Regions from separate parts of the Psychrobacillus sp. FSL K6-2836 genome, predicted to be linked through region 2. Evidence: riboswitches for the same ligand, from Rfam matches in the RefSeq annotation. Region 2 holds a riboswitch; each other region holds the start of a gene.
The links. Region 2 has a riboswitch for lysine ahead of MKY37_RS17070 (Na+/H+ antiporter NhaC family protein). Riboswitches for the same ligand answer to the same signal wherever they lie in the genome.

Region 1 (3,396 bases), 1.3 Mb from region 2:
GGCATGAATATCATGTTTTTCATCTAAAATATTCTCCCCGTTATAAATAATTTGTCCGCCACTGGGCTTTTCTAACAAGTTTATACAACGAAGTAAGGTGGACTTTCCTGATCCAGAGGAACCTATGATGCAAACAACTTCTCCCTTGTTCACCGAAAAATCTATATCTTTTAGAACCTCATGATTTCCGAAGGATTTACTTAAATGTTGAACTTCGATGACATTTTCCACAGATTTTTCCTCCTTCGTTTAATCTAAATTAGTATTATTTTTGGTTACCATAAGTTGTGGTGGTGGCTGTCCAATCATGCTGTAGTTTTCTGGTCCATCTAATTTTCTTTCTATATAACGTAATATTAATGTTACAGTAAACGTCATGACGAAATACAAAATACATGCTATAAAGAAAGGCTCAAAGTACTTAAAGCTTATACCTGCAACTGTTTTCGCTTGAAAATATAGTTCCGTGACACCGATCACATTTAATACCGAAGTATCTTTAATATTTATGATAAATTGATTGCCTGTAGCTGGCAAAATATTGCGGATTACTTGAGGTAAAACAACACTCCACATTGTTTGAACGTGATTCATGCCAATTGCTTGTGCAGCCTCAAATTGCCCTTTATCAATCGAGATGACACCACCTCGCACAATTTCTGCCATATAAGCACCCGTGTTAATCGAAACAATGAATATCGCTGCCATAGTGCGGTCCATATCTATTCCAAAGGCTAGCGCGGACCCATAGAATATCACCATTGCTTGTACAATCATTGGTGTTCCTCTGAAAAATTCAATATATACAGAAAGTATCAGATTAACTATTTTTAATAGAATGCGTTTTAGTTTTCTTTCGGGCGTAGGAATTGTACGAATAACCCCTGCCAGCAAACCAATAACCGCTCCAATAATCGTCCCAATTATAGAGATTAATAACGTCATTCCTGCTCCACGAAGGAACATCGGCCAGTTACTTGTAATCATCGAAATAATATATTCTATGCTCATGTATTTCCCTCCTTCCAAATAAAAACCGACTGCAAAAAGATGCAGCCGGTATCACTTCATCCTTATTTCGCCGCTGGTTGGTTATGAATAGCAGCATCCATAATTTCTTGTCGCTCTTCTTCAGAAATTTCCGCTAAAATTTTGTTGATTTGCTCAGTTAAATCACTATCTTTTTTCAACCCTACTGCCACTGCTGTATCCTCTTCTGCAGCTTTAAATCCTTCTGTAAATTCAACCATTGCGAAGTTTTCATTTGCAGAAGAAGCACTAATCCCTTCTGGGCGTTCAGATACATAGCCATCAATAACTCCAGATTCCAATGCTACACGCATTGCGGAGAAGTTATCAGATGCTGGTTGTTTTTTCACACCTTTAATTTGATCGATTACACCATAATGTGAAGTATTCAGCTGGCCTGTGATTTTAGCACCACTAAAGTCTTGAATAGAAGTAGCCCCTTCAAAAGAACCACCTTTTTTCACAACCATAACAAAGTTGGATGTGTAATAGTTTTCCGAAAAGTCAATTGTTTCTTTACGCTCTTCAGTAGGTGACATTCCTGCGATAATTGCATCGATTTTATCTGATTGTAATGATGGTACAAGTCCATCCCATTCTGTTTTAACGATAACTAGTTCTTTTCCTAATCCGTCTGCAATGCGTTTAGCAATTTCTACATCATATCCACCGGCATATTCTGCGTTACCATCAATCTTCACTCCACCATTGGAGTCATCTAGTTGTGTCCAGTTAAAAGGTGCATAACCAGCTTCTAAACCTACTGTAAACGTATCTACAGCTGCTTCTTTAGTATCGTCAGAGGAAGATCCTGAAGTTTCTGTAGTATCTGTTCCACATGCTGCTAATAAAAACAAAAAGCTTACGAATATCGTTAAAAATACTAATCTCTTTTTCATTATAATTACTCCCTTTTTATCAATATATGTTCTTACTTATAAAAAAAGACAACTTGTACAAAAAAAGACCTGAGATGAACTCAGGTCGCAATATGTATAGTTGCCCTAAATCCTCTACTTTTCCCAAATGAGATAGCACACCATTATAAACTGGGATGTTTATAGTGGACAGTCCTGCAATTATTAACTGCAGACCCAGCAAGTAATACCGAGCAATATTACAAACTTCGGCGATATTTCCTTCTCCATAGAATCATAGCTTCTCAAACTCCACTAAGGACTGTTAAATATCGCGCCTCTACCTCACTATATTAAGTGAGGCTGTATTCAATTATGTTTCATAGTTTACAATACACATATATTTCTGTCAACTACTTTAGAATTATATTTAGCTAAGTATATGTTATAATGAATAGATGCGTCAAAAAAATAAAGAAATTTAGTTATCAAAGCGTCTACCCGCATGGATAATTATTTTTTATTAGGAGCTGATATTATGAGATCTGTCCAACTTACAGATCACAAAGTAACTGAAGAGAAAGACACAGACTATTCATTAGAGAAGGTGCCCCGTAGCCAAAGAAATATGGGTTGGTTAAGCATAACCAATATTACGTTCGGAATAGCCACTGCGATTTTTTACTTTCAAATGGGGAGTGTAATGGCTCTTCAATTTGGAGCAATTAATGCTATTATCTCCTCTATTTATGCAATAATAGTTGCCGGTATACTGGGAACCCTCATTGCTTACTTATCTGCAAAATCTGGAATGAATGTCAATTTATTATCTAGAAGTGGAGGCTTTGGCTATATAGGTGCTTCCTTAACATCCTTCCTCTATGCGACAAACTTTATTATGTATTGTGCATTTGAAGGTCTCATTTTAGTTTCCGCGGTTCATACCTTCTTCCCCAACCTACAAGAGTGGGCATTAATCATTTTCTTCGGTTTTATCGTTATACCTTTAAATTGGTTTGGCATTAAACAGCTAGATAAATTACAAAAGAGGTCTTTACCTATATTCGTTGTTTTCTTAATAGCAGCTATTGTTATTTCGTTTTATAAGACTCCAGTATTTGAAGGACCTTTTTGGACTTATCTACCTGAAGGAGTTCAAGTTGGAGGACAAGCTTTACTTCTATGCATAGGAGTTCAACACGGAATAATGGGTCTAACAGCCCTACTAGCTTCGGATTATGCACGTTTTTTAAAACCGAAGGATATTAAAGTTGGATCTGTGGCAATCGGTTTTATACCACAAATTTTCTGTTTCGGTATTATGGGTGGTCTAGGCATATGGTTTGGTGTTCGCTTAGGTGAACCGAATCCAGGAGTTTATATTGTAATGCTTCTTGGCATTGGCGGAGCATTATTCACTATGTTAACCCAACTACGTATAAATATTACTAATATATATAGTAGTTCCTTATCTTTATCCAACTTCTTTGAAAACATCTTTAAATTTACT
Region 2 (3,396 bases):
ACCCAATATTAAATAACCAATTGCTGCAATGACAGCACTAATAATAGCATAAGGTAACTGTGTCATTACATGGTCAATTACGTTAACTCCTGCACCTGTTGCTGACATAATGGTAGTATCAGAAATTGGTGAACAATGATCACCAAAAACTGCACCTGCTAAAACTGCAGCTAAAACAGGAAGTAATAATTCCGGTTCTACGACCATAATGATGCTTGCACCAATTGGTATTAAAATACCGAATGATCCCCATGAGGAACCAGTTGCAAACGCCATAAAAGCGGTTAAAACAAATAATAAGAAAGGAATTATACCGACTGGAATATTATTTTCCGTAACGATTTTAGCTAAAAACTCTCCTGTTCCCAGTGCATTTATTAAAAATGAAAGAGCCCAAGCAAATATTAAAATACAAATAGCTGGTAACATTGAATTAATACCAGATATAATCGCTTTCCCTATTAACCCAGCATTTGCTTCTGGATTTCTCTTTAATTGACGAGTGTATAACAGAATCGCTAATATACTCGATACAATTCCACCTATAAATAAAGAAAGTGGAACGTCTGTATTCTCAAAAATAACAAATAAGTTCATTACTTTTCCTGAAGCCTGGTACCCTGTCCAAAACATTGAAACAAGTGTTATACCTATTAACGATACAATTGGTAAGATTAAATCATTCACTTTTCCATAATTATTTTCCGGGAAATTACCTTGTAAATCACCTGGATTTGATTTATTGGGATCAAAAAGCACTCCTGTTTCTTTTGCACGTTTTTCATGTTTTTTCATCTCACCTAAGTCATTGTCTGTCCATGCTATAAAAAATACCATTGCAAGTGCAGCAATAACATAGAAATTCATCGGGGCCATTATCAGAAATGCCTGAAGTGGTGTATAGTCTGTTACTGCATAAGTAGCGAAAATAACACCTAACTGACTTATTAGAAAAGCTCCCCAACTAGAAACTGGAGAAACTACACAAACTGGTGCTGATGTAGAGTCGATAAAATAAGCTAGCTTTGCACGTGATACTCGGTGAGAATCTGTGATTGGACGGGCAATTTGTCCAACAGCAAGTGCATTAAAATAATCGTCTACAAAAATAATAATACCTAAAAAGGCAGTTAATAGTTTTGAACCACGATTCGTTCTAATACGTTTGACTGCCCACGCTGCAAACGCAGTACTTCCTCCTGATAAGCTGACCATCGCTGTAACTACTCCAAGCAGCAAGATAAAAGACAATATATAAATATTATACATATTCAATCCATTATCCCAAAACGACGTGATAAAGGAATCCCAAAGAATGATTAGTGAATCAACGGGTGAAAAGTTTTCTACTAATAGAGCTGCCGAAACGATTCCGACCCCCAATGATAATAAAACCCTCTTCGTCACAAGCACCATTACAATCGCTAGTAGTGGTGGTAAAATTGAAAATATCGTATTTTCCAAAACAAATCCTCCTCAAATATAAAAAAGCCAACCTAATATACATATAGGTTGGCTTTTAATTAAAATTTCAAGCATAAATTTTATATACTTTGTAGTTCTCCATTTATACTTTTGTATAAATGACAGTGTTATTTTTGTTTAAAATAACCCCAATTAGATTTGTTTCGACGATCAGCATCTAATTTCGGCAAAACTTCCTTCCGTTTACAATCACAGTTGTCATTCTCCTGTAAACTACTCTTAAGTTCTGCAGCCTCTACCTATTTCTATTCATTTCTACCAGTATAACAGTAAATACTAGGTTATAAAGGTTTTTTATTTTTCTGGTAATGGTAGTGGTACTTCTATTGATGGAGCTGCATCCCCGTCGCCACCTGTGTATATATATGGAACCTGGCCTTGAACAATCCCCATTGCAACCGGGATACTCTGTTCAACCGTACTCATTTTACTTGCTAGAGGAACAATTATTTGTACGTTTACCGTAATATGGATATTGACTTCAACATACGCATTATTAATACCAAATTTAGTAATTGAAGGCACTACATTTGATTGTACATTACCAATGACGTGAAAGCGTATAGGAATTTTCGGACCTAAGTTTCCAATGATGGGGATATTCGCCGCTTGCCCCATCGGAACGAAAAATACGACTCCCCCCTGATCCTCCATCGTTTGTTTATCGTACTCGATGTCATCTAAATAAGGTAGACTTGAAAAGTTACCCTGCTCAGCCTGTTCTAAATGAGACTGAACAAGCTGATTTGTATCAGATAGTATACGATTTATTATTTCTGTATTAAATCGAGTAGTGACCATTGTAGTACTATCTGATGGCACCTCTTCGATTATGTCATTTACATCGAGCGTATTCGAAATTCTTGAGTTAATCGCTTTATTTATTACCATGGATGCTATTTTAGTTGTTTGAACTTCTGCATATTCCAAGTAGGTAGCATTCAACTGCTTATTAATATAATAGATGAGTCCTCCAACTGATAACATAAAACAAGTTAAAAAAATGGCTAATTTACGCTGATTAGTAAAGAAAGTAAATCGCTTTTTTTTCTTTCGATAGAACAAAAACAATCCCCCTAATTACTACTTATGTAAGGAGGGGGATTTTCATGACTTATATTCATTTTTTTCATACTGTCCATACCATTTTACGACATCTCGAATCATTTCGGGCATAAAGTATTGTTTTGGAGCAAACTTTAATGAAGGAAAAAAGTAACCAAATGTAAACATATCTAAAGTTGCCAACGTATATATGTTTTCATGCTCAAGTGGCTTTTCATCGACTAACACTGAACCATCTTCTAGCTCTTGAAGCTGTTCGTATAGTATTGCTCCAAGAAAGTTACCTCTAAAACCTAGCCCCTTTACTTCAAGCTTTGGCCATTTTTCATTTTTCGCTGTTCGAATAACTTCGAGTAGCTCTGTACCGGTTAAAGTAATAACACATGGATTAATAGGGTGCGGCAAACATTGATGTAAGTCTCTCGCAGTAATTGGCCCCTGCTGTAGGTCCTTTAAGAAGATACCCGCCGGAAACATCGCACAGTTTGCATTAGTAAAGGAAAGTAATGCTTTTCCGAAGAAATGAGATAAATCAGATTCCATAAACCATTCCTTTTTCAATATGGATGAGTTGTAAAAAGCAATACTAGACATTTCAGCTATTCCTTCATTTTCCCAAGCTAACTGTGAATCTTTTGCGTTCATTGGGACTGACAGTGCCTCAATAGGAAATAGCACTGCTTTCTTCGATTGGATTGCTCCTGCTGCATGGTCAAATTCCAACGTCACAAGCCCAACATTCATACCAAATTTACCTGTAGCGGCTTGCAACGAACTACCGATTACCTTTCCTTCTTCAAATGCGTGATGAGTATGCGACCCCAAAATCAAATCCACCTGCGGAAT
Region 3 (3,396 bases), 280 kb from region 2:
TGACGATGAATGATTTCACAAGCAGAGATATTTTTGGTTTCCATGTAGATAAAGGCTGGATGTGTGTGCAAGTATTCTTTATACGACAAGGGAAGCTTATAGAAAGAGACGTTTCGCTATTTCCTATTTTCCGAGATCCTGAAGAGGAGTTTATAACATTTTTAGGTCAATTTTATGCGAAGTCAGAACATATTAAACCTAAAGAAATTTATGTTCCTATAAGTACGGATATCGACTTGGCTTCAAAGCTTCTAGAGATGAAGGTTTTTGTTCCACAAAGAGGCACGAAAAAAAATCTAGTCGAATTAGCGGAAAAGAATGCTCAAATAGCACTTACGGAGAAATTCCATTTGATTGAAAGACAAGAGGAACGGACGATCGGAGCAGTAGAGCAGCTTGGTGATTCGATGGGGATTGCAGCTCCAATGCGCATTGAAGCTTTTGATAATTCGCATATTCATGGGACTGATGCAGTATCCGCAATGGTTGTTTTTATCGATGGTAGGTCCAGTAAAAAGGATTATCGTAAATATAAAACAAAAACTGCAGCTAAACATGATGATTACGGAGCAATGCGTGAAGTTGTACGTAGAAGATATACTCGTGTACTTAAGGAAAATTTGCCGCTACCTGATTTAATCATTATTGATGGAGGCAAAGGACAAATTGAAGCTGCACGTGAAATTATAGAGGATGAGCTTGGGCTAGATATTCCAATTGCAGGTCTTGCAAAGGATGGCAAGCATCAAACTTCGCAGCTTATTTACGGAGACCCTTTGGAGCTAATACCGATGAAGCGGACTAGTGAAGGTTTTTATTTGCTACAACGAATTCAGGATGAGGTCCATCGATTTGCTATAACATTCCATAGGCAGCAACGAGGAAAGCATACGATTGCATCTTCGCTGGATGGTATTGAAGGTATCGGACCTCAGCGGAAAAAGTTATTATTAAAACATTTTGGTTCCTTAAAGAAAATTCAAGCTGCAAGTAAAGATGAATTAATGGCGGCGGGACTTCCGAGTAAACAGGCAGATATAATGATTGGTCATTTTCAGAAAAATGTATTGTCTTCTGAATAATCATGTGTTATGGTTATATGAATTTAATATTCACTGTATTTAAGTGAAGATAGAGGTGCGATTAGACATCAGTACTCAGCAGGAGGAAGGAAAGTTCCTAGAATGGCTGAGGAAAGGGTTTTTCGCCGAAACATAGAATAGCTTTTCCTATTTTATTGTTGGTTCTGCATTTAATAGATGTAGGATTGTCAGAATTTATATTCTGGAGGGCTATCTCACATGGGCAGATTTTTTGGACCGTGTATGAGACAATGCTTTTCACAATATGTGAAAAGCATTTTTTGATCCTTTCAGTAAAGAGAAACTTCAATTGATGGGGATTTTCTTCATTCCCTATTATGTTAGTTGAACCATTCGGGCTTTAACGGGCAGTTGATTTCCCACATAGGCCATTGTACATTGTGGATTCGTTGAAGTGGGAGTCTCACTGCACGTGAAAGCGGGACAAAAAAGGGAGCGGATATACATGACTAAAATTGTAATGAAGTTTGGCGGTACTTCAGTTGAATCAACAGAAAAAATTTCAAATGTTGCTAATCGGGTGAAACGTGAAAAAGAAAAAGGAAATGATATTGTCGTTGTTGTATCTGCAATGGGTAAAACAACAGATGAATTAGCAAACCTTGCTTTCGGATTAGCGGAATCACCATCCAAACGAGAAATGGACATGCTTTTATCGAATGGTGAGCAGGTTACGATGGCATTACTAGCTATTAAGTTAAATGCAATTGGGATAGATGCCATCTCTCTAACTGGTGCTCAGGCAGGTCTCATAACAGATAATGTACATAGAAATGCAAAAGTACTAAAACTGGATCCTTCTAAAATTGACGGTTTACTTGCCACAAATAAAGTAGTTATTGTAGCGGGTTTCCAGGGGATAACAGAAGCTGGAGAGATTACTACTCTTGGCAGAGGAGGATCTGATACAACTGCTGTAGCTATTGCTGCTTCCATCGGAGCTGAGATTTGCGACATTTATACGGATGTTGATGGTATTTATACATCCGATCCACGTTATATTGAGAATGCTCGAAAACTTGACCAACTTGAATATGACGAAATGCTTGAACTAGCTAACTTAGGCGCAGGGGTATTACATCCACGTGCTGTTGAATTTGCTAAAAACTATAAGGTTCCATTACGAGTACGCTCAAGCTATAAAGATGGAGAAGGAACGATTTTGAAGGAGGAAGTAGATGTGGAAAATAATTTAGTAGTTCGTGGGGTAGCGTTTGAATCCGATATCGTTCGATTAACTATAGAATATGAGGTGCCATTTAATGGCTCTTTAGCTTCTATTTTCACAACTCTAGCTACAAACCATATAAACGTGGATATAATTGTTCAGTCGATAGTTGATGGAGTGAAGCCAGCAGTTTCTTTTTCTATAAAAAAAGAATCTCTGGCTGAAGCGATAACAGTTTTAGAAACACATAAACAAACGCTTGGCTTTACCTTCGCAGATTTTGAAGTAGGTCTTTCAAAGGTTTCTATTGTAGGTTCTGGTATGGTTTCGAACCCAGGTGTTGCAGCTCAAATGTTTGATCGCCTGAGAACAGAGAATATTCCTGTGAAAATGGTAAGTACATCTGAGATAAAAGTGTCTGTTGTAGTACCTCAGCAACATATGATTGAAGCCGCAAATGCCTTGCATGACGAATTCGATCTTGCGTTAACCCATCAATCGGTACAATAATTTATAGTTTAAAGTAACGATGAAATTAAACTATCTCAAATAAAATCAAATTGATTTTTAAAGAGGTCGATTGTGACGCAGTCACGATCAGCCTCTTTTTTCTATGGTAATTTTATGGCGTTAGTCTGCCCGTCGCCCTCCTATAACTCTTAGAAAGAGGTTAGTGCGTTTTTGGATAACTAGAGAAAAGATGCTTTCCTAATCATAGAGTAAGCGCCAGAAGATACAATTTCTGGCGCTATTTGGCTTCTTTTGGGTAAACACTTACTATTTCTCTTTATTTCCACTAGTATTAAGAAAAATCTATTTCCTTTATCCATCATTAAAATAATTGCATCTCATTAACTAAAACTAATTCTATTTTCATAATCATAACCAATGCTAAATCTAATATTGAGTACTACACACTATATTGATTATAGTTAAAGGGCGACTTCGGCGGGATGAGGGAGACAGATGAGTTATCACAGCGACGCGTTGAGCTGTGGTGATAGCTCATCGCTTCCCCTGCGGAAAGCGTCCACTTGTTTCTTCATCGCTACGCTAGCTTCGAAACATGAAAGTGGGTTGAAACTGAAATCAGTAGTATCTTTCATTAATGATAGTAATTTTGAA
Region 4 (3,396 bases), 460 kb from region 2:
AGAAGATATTGATGATGAAGAAGTAGTGGAAGATGAAAATCATATGAAGTGTAACAACAAGATGTTGGAATCATTTTTGAATGGTTTAATCACACATAAAAGAGGTAAACAGGATCCAAAACAGGGACAACCTACTAATCCAGAGCCTGCAGAACAGCAGAAGGATCATGTGAATAATATACTCTTGAAGAAACTAAAAGTAGCTTTACAGTTAACAACGGAAGATATGCTGGAAGTATTAGATGATGGCGGAATTATTGTATCTAAAGGCGAACTAGGTGCTATTTTAAGAAAACCAGGACATCGTAATTATAAGGAATGCGGGGATAATTTTGCACGTAAATTCCTTAAAGGTTTAGCAGTAAAATATAGAAATTAATAAAGAAGGGCGAATTCTAAATTGAGTTCGCTCTTCCTCTTTATCTGTAAACAATTGAAAAGCCTATATTTTCACGGTTTGTGGCAATGTGGATAGTACTTCTTGTAAAGAAGTCAGCTCTTCTTTATTCAAAGGAATCATAGGTAAGCGAACACCTCCTACAGGAACTCCTTTTAAATTTAATGCAGATTTTACAGGAGTAGGATTTGGTGCAGCAAATAGAGCTTTCATGATAGGTAATAATTTGCGGTGATCCTTAGCTGCCTCCCTTACATTACCACTGTTGAACTTTGCAATCATTGCTTGCATTTCATTTCCAATAACATGTGATGCTACTGAAATGATGCCTGTTCCACCAATCGATAGTACCGGGATTGTTAACCCATCATCACCACTATATAGCGAAAAGTCTTCCGGTGTATTACTAATAATTTCAGACATTGCATCTAAATTCCCACCAGCTTCTTTAATAGCAACGATATTTGGTATTTTAGAAAGACGGATAACCGTTTCCACTGACATGTTGACGACACTACGGCCTGGAATATTGTATAGCATAATCGGCAATGATGTAACTGCAGCTATAGTTTTGAAGTGTTGGTACAAACCTTCTTGTGAAGGCTTGTTATAATACGGAACTACAAGCATAATACCATCGACACCTGCATCAGCTGCTTGTCTTGTTAGATCAATGGACGCTTTTGTATTATATGAACCAGTACCAGCAATTACTGGTACTCTACCATTCACAACTTCCACTGTAAATTTAAACAGCTGGACTTTTTCTTCTTCAGTTAACGTCGGAGACTCTCCAGTAGTACCAGATACAACTAAGCCTTCTGTTCCATTGGCAATTAAGTAATTTATTAAGTTTCGTGTAGCTGGAAAATCGATTTCCTCATTATGATCAAAAGGAGTCACCATAGCCGTTAATATTTGTCCAAAATTCATAACTTCTCCACATCCTCTAGTTTTATTATTAAAAATTCAGGGAGAAGGGCGGTATCAATTACGCCTCGGCGTAATTGCGTACAGATTTTGAATTACACTAGCGAAATTCAAAATCTGTGACATCCGCCGGAGGCATAACTTGACGGTTGTTTAGTCAAGTTATGTAGACGCAAAAAAGCAACAACGAGGGGCTCGTTGTTGCAATAGAAATAAAGTAATATTTCCGTGCGTAAGATAGCCCTCCATATAGTCTCCTATATGACAATTCAGTGTTTATTCAACAGCTGAACCAGCTTCAAGAAAAATGAGATTCTTTCAACTTCGGCAAATCCCCCTTTCCACAATTGTCATAGGATCTCATTATCCTCCGAATGTGTACTGATGGTCTTCGCGCCTCTATCCTTACTTCAAATGTATTTGAAATAAGAGAATATTTAATTACTAAGATAATACATGTTTTCTTATACTATTGCAACAGTTTACCTGTAAAATAAGTGTTAACTTATTTTTATGACATGATAAACTATATTTTTGATGAAAATTAATAAGTTTCAAACGTTAAAACCATACTAATCAAGAGGTGAAAAGGATGTATAAATTATTGTCTCATAATGATTTAGATGGCGTCGGATGTGGCATTTTAGCAAAGCTAGCTTTTGGAGAGCAAGTGAAGGTGCGTTATAATTCGATTTCATCCCTTAATCGAGAGATTGAATACTTTTTAGAAAATGATGAGCCAGATACGTTTTTATTTATAACTGATTTGACTCCAAACGAGGATAATGAAAAAAGGCTTAATGATTTTTACGATGCAAAAGGGAAGGTCCAACTAATTGATCATCATAAATCTGCTTTGCATTTTAATGATTATGAGTGGGGATATATTTTAGTGGAAGATCATGAAGGCAAATTAACTTCAGCTACTTCGTTATTATATGAATATCTTGTAACAAATGAACTGTTAGAACCGACTGCTGCACTAACGGAATTTGTAGAATTAGTAAGACAGTATGATACGTGGGAATGGGAAAAGAATGGGAACCACCAGGCCCATTCGTTAAACTCGCTTTTCTATTTAATATCGATGGAAGAATTTGAAGAAAAAATAATTGAACGCCTTCGTACAAGTGATCATTTCGATTTTGATGAATTTGAAAAGAAAATATTGAAAATGGAAGCAGACAAGATTGACCGATATATACGTCGAAAGAAAAGAGAGATTGTCCAGGCAAACATTGGGGAGCATTTAGCTGGTATTGTGTATGCAGAAACGTATCATTCAGAGCTAGGCAATGAACTAGGGAAAGAGTTTCCACATCTCGATTACATCGCAATTGTAATAATGGGAGGGAAAAGAATCTCCCTTCGTACGATTTATGACCATATTGATGTATCTGAAGTTGCTGGACAATTCGGGGGTGGAGGACATCAAAAAGCATCTGGCTGTACATTAACAGAGGAAGCTTATAAGTTATTTGTGTTGGACACTTTCCATCTGTCACCAATACCCGAAGATGCAAAAAGAAATCAATATAATTTGAAACAATCGTCGTTTGGTTCTTTTTATAAGAATAGAAATAATGATACTTTCATTTTGTATTCTAAAAATAATCAGGATTGGATCCTTGAAAAAAATAAAGCTGAAATAGAACAAACCTTTACTAGCTTTGAAGAAGGCGAGCGGTTCTTAAAAAGAAACTATGAGGCTGCTTTGGTAAGGGATGACCTGTTTGTCGATTACTTAATGAGTGAAGTGAAGAGTAGAGAAAACTCATGATGATCTGAATTCTTAGTAGAAAAGAATTGACTTTTGAGCCATTTAATTGCATTCATCGGTCGAATACTTGCGGAGTGTCCTTACTTACTTGTTCTCAGCCTAGGTTTACTTTCGTAAAGGAATATTTAACCAAAAACTTACTTCCTCCAATGAAACGGGAAAATTGAATATAAATAGAATGATAAGGTATGATTAAAGTCGACAAAATCTTTTATATAAACAATTGAAACCGGAGAATCTAAGGAGGCAAATCAAATGGAAATTGGAATAACAACGTTTGTAGAAACAA

Region 1: linked by a shared signal. The riboswitch ahead of MKY37_RS10590 (transporter substrate-binding domain-containing protein) and the one ahead of MKY37_RS17070 (Na+/H+ antiporter NhaC family protein) in region 2 are both predicted to bind lysine.
Region 3: linked by a shared signal. The riboswitch ahead of MKY37_RS18515 (aspartate kinase) and the one ahead of MKY37_RS17070 (Na+/H+ antiporter NhaC family protein) in region 2 are both predicted to bind lysine.
Region 4: linked by a shared signal. The riboswitch ahead of dapA (4-hydroxy-tetrahydrodipicolinate synthase) and the one ahead of MKY37_RS17070 (Na+/H+ antiporter NhaC family protein) in region 2 are both predicted to bind lysine.

Annotation. Positions count from the first base shown of each region.
Region 1 is NZ_JBBOOM010000001.1:2,263,961-2,267,356, reverse strand. It holds gene MKY37_RS10600 (amino acid ABC transporter ATP-binding protein) at 1-231, opposite strand, end outside; gene MKY37_RS10595 (amino acid ABC transporter permease) at 250-1,011, opposite strand; gene MKY37_RS10590 (transporter substrate-binding domain-containing protein) at 1,074-1,928, opposite strand; lysine riboswitch at 2,054-2,237, opposite strand; gene MKY37_RS10585 (purine-cytosine permease family protein) at 2,425-3,396, shown strand, end outside.
Region 2 is NZ_JBBOOM010000001.1:3,549,204-3,552,599, reverse strand. It holds gene MKY37_RS17070 (Na+/H+ antiporter NhaC family protein) at 1-1,464, opposite strand, end outside; lysine riboswitch at 1,549-1,731, opposite strand; gene yunB (sporulation protein YunB) at 1,780-2,550, opposite strand; gene MKY37_RS17060 (bifunctional metallophosphatase/5'-nucleotidase) at 2,593-3,396, opposite strand, start outside.
Region 3 is NZ_JBBOOM010000001.1:3,826,190-3,829,585, forward strand. It holds gene uvrC (excinuclease ABC subunit UvrC) at 1-1,082, shown strand, start outside; lysine riboswitch at 1,125-1,303, shown strand; gene MKY37_RS18515 (aspartate kinase) at 1,549-2,781, shown strand.
Region 4 is NZ_JBBOOM010000001.1:3,091,994-3,095,389, forward strand. It holds gene MKY37_RS14715 (YehS family protein) at 1-379, shown strand, start outside; gene dapA (4-hydroxy-tetrahydrodipicolinate synthase) at 443-1,330, opposite strand; lysine riboswitch at 1,558-1,737, opposite strand; gene MKY37_RS14725 (DHH family phosphoesterase) at 1,920-3,107, shown strand; gene MKY37_RS14730 (LLM class flavin-dependent oxidoreductase) at 3,363-3,396, shown strand, end outside.